Regions from separate parts of the Peribacillus sp. NPDC101480 genome, predicted to be linked through region 1. Evidence: a T-box and tRNA genes for the amino acid it is inferred to sense, from the RefSeq annotation. Region 1 holds a T-box; the other regions hold tRNA genes.
What was found. The T-box of region 1 lies ahead of argS (arginine--tRNA ligase). A T-box ahead of a tRNA ligase gene usually reads a tRNA of that ligase, here a tRNA-Arg.
Positions count from the first base shown of each region.

Region 2: it has a tRNA-Arg gene. The T-box ahead of argS (arginine--tRNA ligase) is inferred to sense a tRNA for this amino acid. The anticodon was not compared.
Region 3: it has a tRNA-Arg gene. The T-box ahead of argS (arginine--tRNA ligase) is inferred to sense a tRNA for this amino acid. The anticodon was not compared.

Region 1 covers NZ_JBNNSB010000012.1:57,886-61,099, forward strand. The annotation lists gene ACQKMF_RS25210 (fatty acid desaturase) at 1-774, shown strand, start outside; gene ACQKMF_RS25215 (response regulator) at 867-1,412, shown strand; T-box leader at 1,480-1,698, shown strand; gene argS (arginine--tRNA ligase) at 1,733-3,214, shown strand, end outside.
Region 2 covers NZ_JBNNSB010000001.1:722,591-725,804, reverse strand. The annotation lists gene ACQKMF_RS03675 (hypothetical protein) at 193-453, shown strand; gene ACQKMF_RS03670 (hypothetical protein) at 763-963, opposite strand; tRNA gene ACQKMF_RS03665 (tRNA-Arg) at 1,155-1,228, opposite strand; gene ACQKMF_RS03660 (metallophosphoesterase) at 1,401-1,913, opposite strand; gene ACQKMF_RS03655 (XTP/dITP diphosphatase) at 1,916-2,527, opposite strand; gene ACQKMF_RS03650 (Ger(x)C family spore germination protein) at 2,742-3,214, opposite strand, start outside.
Region 3 covers NZ_JBNNSB010000003.1:127,320-130,533, forward strand. The annotation lists gene ACQKMF_RS11855 (acyltransferase family protein) at 1-1,477, shown strand, start outside; tRNA gene ACQKMF_RS11860 (tRNA-Arg) at 1,655-1,728, opposite strand; gene ACQKMF_RS11865 (polysaccharide deacetylase family protein) at 1,956-2,804, shown strand; cobalamin riboswitch at 2,891-3,065, shown strand.

The DNA.
Region 1 (3,214 bases):
AGAATAGTCGGTACAATTATGGGTGTTTTGACTTTATTCCCGTTTGATCAATGGGGACATGAGCATTCTGTTCATCACGCAACAAGCGGTAATTTGGATAAGCGGGGTACAGGGGATATTTGGACCCTAACGGTCGATGAGTATTTGGCTGCACCGTTTAAACTTCGTTTTGCCTATCGTTTTTACCGCAATCCAATTGTTATGTTTGGTTTGGGTCCGATTTATGTTTTCCTTCTTAAAAATAGATTTAACCGTAAAGGCGCTAGAAAGAAGGAAAAAAATAATACGTATTTGACGAATGCATTAATCGTCGTTTTAGCGGCATTGCTTTGCCTGGCAGTAGGCTGGCAGTCGTTCCTTCTTGTACAAGGTTCCATTTTCATGATTTCTGGTTCAGTCGGCATTTGGCTGTTTTACGTCCAGCATACATTTGAGGACTCTTATTTTGAAGAAAATGAGGAGTGGGAATATGTATTGGCAGCAGTGGAAGGAAGTTCTTTTTATAAGCTTCCAAAACTGATGCAGTTCCTCACTGGTAATATCGGTTACCATCATGTTCACCATTTAAGTCCAAGGGTACCTAACTATAAATTGGAAATGGCGCACAATAATACGCAGCCTTTAGAGAACGTTCCAACGATTACTCTTGCGACAAGCTTGCGCTCACTCCGTTTCCGTTTATGGGATGAGGAATCCAAGAATTTTATCGGTTTCAAAGATATAAAATATTTAACGAAAAAAAGCGTTCCCGCTCAAGTGAAATCTGAACTGTAACGTTCAGTATCATTCCAGACTCCCTTAATAATCCTCGGATTTGGGGGAGTCTTTGCTTCATATAAGGAACTCGATAAAGGAGAGAACTTAAAATGATTCGAATTGTCATTGCAGAGAATCAGCAAATGCTGTTAGAGGCAATAAGTTCTCTACTCAATCTTGAAGAAGATATAGAAATTGTCGGGCAAGCCGGTAATGGAGTAGAAGCGGTGGCCCTTGTTCACCAATTACAGCCTGATGTGTGTATCATGGATATGGAGATGCCTGTAATGAGCGGACTTGAGGCAGCAGAAGCATTAAGGTCAATTGGATGTAAAGTGGTCATTTTAACGACATTCCGAAGAACTGGTTATTTTCAACTCGCAATAAAGGCTAATGTAAGTGGTTATTTATTGAAGGATAGCCCGGGTGAAGAGTTAGCTTGCTCGATTCGCAGCATAATGGATGGCAAGCGAATATATTCCCCAGAACTTATAGATGAGACTTCCAGCAATAATGGCCGGGAAATGGGAGTGTTAGGTTTGTTAGCCGATGGTCAATCAAAAATTGAGCCGTCAAATCAGCAAAGCGGCACAATTGGGACAGTAAGGAAATATTTTTCCACCATCAAAGATAAAATGAAGTTACCGGCTGGTTAGGATTTGTTTCTTAAATCCTGTTGACACGTTTTTTTAAATTGTGTACGATGGATTAAATTATAATATTGAAAATTCTGTGATGAAGAGAGTAGTTCATTTTGAAATGGAAAGCGAGTTAGGGATGGTGGGAGCCTAATGCAGGACGGATGAATGAAGCGCACTTTGGAGAAATTTCTTGAACCGTTTAGTAGGGAATATCGGGGAGTCACCTCGTTAACAATGGAAAGTGGTCACAATTTGTGGCAACTAGAGTGGTACCACGGGAATTCATGCTCTCGTCTCTTATTTAGAGGCGGGGGCTTTTTTGTTTAGGAGGGAAAATGACGATGAATAAACCAATTGCAGAATTGATTTCAACTGCTTTGAACAATGAAATGCCAGCTAGTGAAATAGAAAAATTAATGGAAAAGCCAAAATTGATGGAATTAGGCGATGTCGCCTTTCCATGCTTTACTCTTGCGAAAAAATTCAGAAAGTCGCCTCAGGTGATTGCGTCTGAAATAGCCCAACAATTAAATAGTAAGTTGATCCAAGAAGTGAACGTTGTGGGTGGTTATCTGAATATCTTCGTCAATCAACAGCTGGTGACGGAAAACGTGCTGCAAACGATATTAAGTGAAAAGGATCAGTATGGTTCGATGCAGCCTGTACAGGAAAATGTCGTGATTGATTATTCCTCCCCGAATATTGCCAAACCTTTTTCCATGGGGCACTTACGCTCAACGGTCATAGGGAATGCACTGGCTAACATCGCCGAAAAAAATGGCTACAATGCTGTGCGTATTAATCATTTAGGAGATTGGGGCACGCAATTCGGCAAGTTGATTGTCGCATATAAGCTGTGGGGCGACAAAGAGGCAATCGAAGCTTCGCCGATTCAGGAATTATTGAAGATCTATGTGAAGTTCCATGATAGAGCCGAAAGTGATGAATCGTTGAATGAACAAGCACGAGCAAGCTTCAAGTCGCTTGAAGATGGGGACGAGGAAGCACTGGCATTGTGGAAATGGTTCAGGGATGCGTCTCTAAAAGAGTTTGAGACGATTTATGATTTATTGGGCATCCGTTTTGATTCCTATGCCGGCGAAGCGTTTTACAATGACAAAATGGATGCGGTTGTCGGGGAACTAAAAGAAAAAGGCTTACTTACCCTATCCGAAGGTGCCTATGTCGTGCAATTGGAAGATATGCCGCCTTGTTTGATTACGAAAACGGATGGTGCGACACTTTATGCCACGCGTGATTTAGCTGCCGCCATGTATCGTAAAAAACAGTATGAGGCGAAGAAAACATTTTATGTTGTCGGGAACGAACAATCCCTGCACTTTAAACAACTCTTTAACGTCATTGAAAAAATGGGGTATGAATGGTCAAAAGATTTGCAGCACGTAGCATTTGGCATGATGTTAAAAGATGGTAAGAAAATGTCGACTCGTAAAGGGAAAGTCGTGCTCCTTGCGGATGTATTGGCAGAGGCGATCGAAACTGCGAAGCGCAATATTGAAGAAAAAAATCAAGCGCTTGAACAGAAGGAACTGGTTGCAAGACAGGTCGGTGTCGGAGCGGTAATTTTTAACGATTTAAAAAATAACCGCATGAACGATATTGATTTTTCATTAGAACAAATGATGAATTTTGAGGGAGAAACGGGTCCATATGTACAGTACACATATGCGCGAATTTCCTCATTGCTTGAAAAAGGTGAATTTAACGAGCAGGCCATCCATTTTGACGCTTTAGGTGAATATGCGTGGCCAGTCATCCAGCTGCTGGAGCAATATCCGAGCATTGTCCAAAAATCG
Region 2 (3,214 bases), on a different contig from region 1:
AGCAAATTATCCAAAGATGAACTTGATGGCCAGAGGGCTTCATAACATACAATACAGCTGACAGGCGATACACCATCCATTAAACGAAACGATCCCCATGACACTAATGCCGTATAGCACATTGAATAATAAGCTTAATTTCCCCAATAATATGCTATATAAGCGTGAATAAGCTTTAGAGGAGGATATATATTGAAAGATGAAAACAATGCTATTGTTCCATCAATCCATAACACCGATTTACACAAGGCAATACAACATTTATCTGAACAATTCAAGGTATCACTGCCAGAATTACGCGATACGATTGAATTACTTATACAAAACCAATCAAGTGGGATGCAGCTTAGTTTAGGAGATGATAAAAGTTCCCCCGTCGAAGAATTGAATACGGCAATAATCAAAAACCGTGAAATCATTAAAAAAAATCTCCAAACATTAAATAGAATTTGATATAGAAAAAAGGCATCCGATTATGGATGCCTGAATTTGTAGACAAACTCGATAATAATTGGTTTTTGTTATCCGAACGTTGATTTCCACTCGAGGCACTCGCTTTCCGCGGTCCGGGAGCCTCCTCGGCGCCCTTTGCGCCTGCGGAGTCTCCCTTGGACGCGCTTTCCCCGCAGGAGTCTCGCACACCGGCTCCAATCAACTTTGCTTTAAAATTCAGATACAAACTCAGGCATCCAATCATGGATGCCTGAGTTTGTGGAACATATGAAATTCCTAATATAAGTCCTTCGTTGAGCTCTTTAAGTATTAGCTAGGCACAAACTTAAGTATCCCTTCCAGATAAACACCTTGCTCTTTTCGTGTGCATTCCCTCAACTTGATTCTTCCTTCTTTTTCTAACTCCTTGGCTAATTGGACCACTTCTGTTCCATCTTCGGTTATTTCGACTGAGAAGAAATTGCCCCGAGTGGAAGTTTGAATGAACTTGAATAATCTATCTTTATTCATTTAAACATCTCCTTATTTATAACAAGTTCGACATAAAAGGTCATCCACCTGCGATAAATATGAAATAAAAAACTTCTTGTCGTCATACGAACTTTAACAGTTAAAAGGATAGCAAATTTAAATTACCCTCGTTGTCTTAAGCCAAAAGTAAAAAAGCCAAAACCTTTGAAGGTTTTGGCTTTTTTTAGTAGTGTCCCAGGAGAGATTCGAACTCCCGACCGACGCCTTAGAAGGGCGTTGCTCTATCCAGCTGAGCTACTGAGACGTTTATGATATAAGTTGCGGTAAAACTTATGTATTACCTTAACTGTTCCCTTAGGACACTTCTTATTATAGTAGGATATCAAAAGAAAGTCAACGCTTTTTCAAAAAAAGTTTTTTCTTTTTTTAATAACCAGGAAGCGGGGAAAAACGCTTCCTGTTCATTATACATGAAGTCATTCCATTTGATAAGCATTTCTTAGTTCTTCAACGATTTTTCCTTCAAGGTCATAATAGATGATTTCAAGTTGGTCATTTCCGATTTCCAAAATGGCATAGGTTTTTTCTTTTCGTCCACGCGGCTGACGTATGCTTCCCGGGTTGATGAAGAGCTTGCCGTCAATCAATTCAGAGCCTGCAGCGTGGGAATGACCAAAGCAAACAATATCCGCCCCTGTCTCTTCACTTTTATAAGATAGGTTCATCAAGGTCATATTTATGTTATAGAGGTGTCCATGTGTAAGGAAGAAACGCTTGCCTGCGATGTTCTCCACAATGTCATTCGGATATGCCGAATCATAGTCACAATTCCCGCGTACGGCTAAGAACCCCGACATGTGAGGGTCATTTCTTTCCAACTCTGAATCACCGCAATGGATCATGGCTGCAACCTCTTGTTTATGACGGTCGGTAATCATGCTGATTTCATGAGTTAAGCCATGACTGTCACTCATTATTAGCACTTTCATCGTCACATTCCTTCTTCCCTTTTTAGAAATAGATCAAGTTTTTCATCTAGAGCCCTCAATGCATTGGCACGGTGGCTGATTTTGTTTTTTTCCTCTTTTGTCAATTCTGCGTTTGTTTTACCCTGTTCCTCAACAAAAAAGATGGGATCATAACCAAATCCATTCGCTCCTGAAGGCCGTTCTGTAATCAAGCCTTCCATCGTTCCCGATACCGTAATCGTTTCCTGGTTGGGTGACGCTAGTGCCAATGCGCAATAAAACCTCGCCGTTCTATCCTCTTTTGGCACGCCTTCCAGTTCCCGGAGGACTTTTTCCGTGTTCGCTTCATCACTCTTGGACTCTCCAGCATAGCGCGCAGAATATACGCCTGGACGGCCCTCCAATGCATCTACAATCAATCCGGAATCATCAGCAATGACAAAACGGCCTAGCTGATGGGCAATGGCCTCTGCCTTCAGGATTGCATTTTCTTCAAATGTCGTCCCTGTTTCCTCAACATCCGGAGCATCCGGTACATCAAGAAGTGTTTTGACTTCATATCCTTTAGCAGAGAATAAGCTTTCGAACTCCTTTGCTTTCCCTTTATTTTTCGTTGCAATTATTACTGTCTTCATTTTTCATTTCACCCTTTTTCATTTTATCGGCATGTGAGCTCTTTTCGGTCTAAGAAAGAATTTGCTGTACTCATTATATGTTAAGCCGCTTATTCTCCAGTGCCAAACGGACGAATTCAACGCTGCCTTTCATGATCAATAACGGCTGCTGAATTTTCCAGATAAGTTAAGTCTAACACAACTCCCTCATCTGAAATAACCTGAAACTTATAAACTAACGCTTGTAATTTTCACTATGTTCAATATGGATATTAACTTTTATGTTATTTATTGAAGTCTTATCAAAGGAATTAATAATTCTGTTATCCCACTTATTGACATGGTATCTGTATGCCTTTTCACTTATGTTAAATAGGTCTGTATTGATTTTCTCCCCCGTCTCCAATGTCTTCAAAATATCATGCTTAACTTTTGTTTCTACCTTTTTTTCGATTTTTTCCATATCCAAGTTAGCTATATTTTGTTTCAATATTCCATTTGCTCTAACCTCTAAGTCATATAAGGGTTTCTTTTGTTGTTCCAATACTATGATGTTTGTTTTAGGGTCCATGATTTCAACACTTACCTTTTGTTTGTTCAGGGAAAAAAACATTACTGTCGCCTTGTTTTCAACCCATTTTAAACCTATCAAATCTTGTTTACTTACGTACCCTTTATATTGTTGTTTTGATAAAACATAGCCGCCAT
Region 3 (3,214 bases), on a different contig from region 1:
AACTAAAGTTAAAACATTAATTAATACGATTTTAGGAATATTATTTGTTTCTTCTTTTATATATTCCATATATTTAACCTCTGTCAATCAGCCATGGGCTTATTTCATAACGATGACACGTGTGTGGGAATTTGCTTTAGGCAGTTTGCTCTGTATCAATTTATCATCAATTAAGGTAAATAAATATATAGCAACAGTGATAGGGTGGCTTGGATTAATCGGTTTAATTTTAACGGGAATAGTTTTCAATGTATCTGAAATGTTTCCGGGGTATATTGCCTTATGGCCAATGACCTGCGCATTATTCATTGTTTTGTCTGGTACACGCGATACAAAATATGGTGTCAAACGCTTTTTAGGTTCACCCGTAATGGTGAAGCTAGGTGGAATCGCTTTTGGAATCTACTTGTGGCATTGGGTTTTATTGGAGTTCTATCGTTATAATGTCCAAGAAACTCCAGGATTCATCGTCGGAACTCTTATTATCATTTCATCAATTGCCCTTTCTTTTTTTATGACTCGATATATAGAAGAACCAATCCGAAGCTCAAAGGACAACAAATTCTCATTCAAGAGACTCGGGATAATGGGCAGTGTGAATGTACTCTTGATTGCATCGCTTTTAATTGGAGTATATATAGATAAAAATAGGCTGGAAAATAATATAAACGATAAAAATTATCCAGGAGCGTTAGCTGTAAAAAACCCTGATGATATACCTGATCAGGAACCAATTCCATCATATTCTGAAGTCTTTGATGATTTACCACAATCGCATTTGGACGGCAGTAACCAAGGGTTGAAGGAAAGTGACTTGAAAATTGGGGAATATGGCGAAACTGAAAATTACGATGCTACAATTGCCCTGATCGGCAGTTCCCATTCAGAGCATTGGTTAGGTGCCATATTAAAAGCTACAAAAGATGATAATTATCGTGTATTGAATATGACCCGTTCAGGTACACGTTTTTCAACAGGTTATACGGATGATGATTTGAAAGGTATCTGGGTCAATAATGTTCTCGATTATCTAAAGGATGCAGATGTAGATCTTGTCATTTCTCACGCCACAGCTTCTGATACGCCCAATAATAAAATACAACAACAGATGGTTGATCAGCTGCAGTATGTTAAAGATGAATATGGTATTGAAGTGTTAGCGGTTCGTGATGATCCAAGATATAGTTTTAATGTACTGGAATCATTAGAAACACATGGAATAGAAGAAACAACAAAAAAAATGAATTCAGTAGATAATCAGAAAGACGAAAGCTTTTGGAGACAATTTGAAAAAGAGAATAAATCATTGCATAAAATTGACTTAACAGATTACTTTAAAGTGAACGGTGAATTTCAGCCCATTATTGGTAATGTTATAATTTACCGGGACAATAGGCATTTAACGAATACTTATTCTGAAAGTTTCGGACCTATTTTTGATGAAAAAATCAACGAGATAGGCTTAGATAGAAAGTAAGTATAGCTAAAGGGAGTTTTGTTTGGGTCTATTGGTTATCTGTATATAAAAAATCTGAGTTCTGTGTTTCACAGGGCTCGGATTTTTTTTATGAATTTGTTTAACCGCCCCATAAATCACAGAAAAAAACCCTGCTACTACGCGGAAGAACCGCATTGTAACAGGGTTTTTAGTTAGCGTCCCAGATAGGAATCGAACCTACGACCTACAGCTTAGGAGGCTGTCGCTCTATCCTGCTGAGCTACTGGGACATATAAAAAGTCGACGACTTATTTATTATATTTCTTATAGGCAAACTTTTCAAGCTAATAGCACATACTTATTAAAAAAAATCCTCATAAATGCTTAACAGGTCACTAAGCTCTCGTCTTTCCCTTTTTTTCATTTAATGGAATACTTTATTAATCACTAGTTTTCTGGTACTATTTTACTATAAAAAATTAGGAGAATGATAGTGGGGAAATATAGAGTATTAAGGATGGTTGCATTGCTGGGGATTTTGATTTTACCTGCATGCTCACAAGAGATTTTAGAAGGTATAGGCACAAAGACAGCTGCACCGATTGCGGAAGATGACATCGAAGTGGTCGAAGCGGCGGATAATGGGGCAGGGCAGGAATTGGAGGGCCAGATCGATACGGGAGACTGGATAACGGCCGAGCCCGCCGTCCAGCTTCCAATCTTGATGTATCACAGCATTTCTGAAGGTAATCGCCTTCGGGTTCCAAGTGAGGAATTCCGGTCACAGATGGCTTGGCTTCGGGAGAATGGCTACTATACATTATCTCCTGAAGAGGCATTCCTCGTTTTAACCGAGAATCGGATACCAAGTGAGAAGTGTGTCTGGCTTACTTTTGATGATGGCTATACAGATAACTTCACGGAGGCTTTCCCGATATTAAAAGAAAATGATATGAAAGCAACTGTCTTCATGATCGGGAAGTCCATTGATAAAGGTCATCACCTGACTGAAAATCAAATGATGGAGATGAGCAGGAATGGGATTTCGATTGAAAGCCATACTATCAACCATTTGGAGCTGAACCGCATGACGGCAGAGCAGCAAGAAGCTGAAATGGTCCAGTCTAAGAAGCTATTCGACCGTATTCTCGACCAGGACACGACAGTGCTTTCCTATCCGGTTGGCCGGTATAACGAAGAGACTCTCAGGCTGTCAGATGAAGCCGGATACAAGATGGCAGTCACTACCGAACCTGGGGGAGCTTCAAGGGAACAAGGGATGCATGCCCTGCATCGAGTTCGGATTTCACCCGGTTTATCAGTCGATGGGTTTGCGACATTGATTGAAAATGCTTCAAATCATTGAGTGTGGAAGGGTCATTTCGAACCTGTTCAGAAAAATCATATAATAATAGATTCTTACATGGTGTATAATGAAGGCAATGAAAATTATATACATATGAACGATTTGGTGTCGTAATGACTTAAAAGGGAAGCTGGTGAAATGCCAGCGCGGTCCCGCCACTGTATATGGGAGCTGACGGCTGTGTACCACTGTATGAAATATGGGAAGGTGCCGTTGACGATGACCATGAGCCAGGAGACCTGCCAAAATTCGTACACCTGTAACCTACGCGGATGGGAAGGTGTGTGGCAGACCCTAAGAAGTCCGTAATGATATTGTTGCCATACAAGTACCTTCCGTTTAACGGGAGGTGCTTTTTGTTTTGGGTGCATCTTCCGGGATTATTGGGTGAAAGAAATTAAATAAAAAGA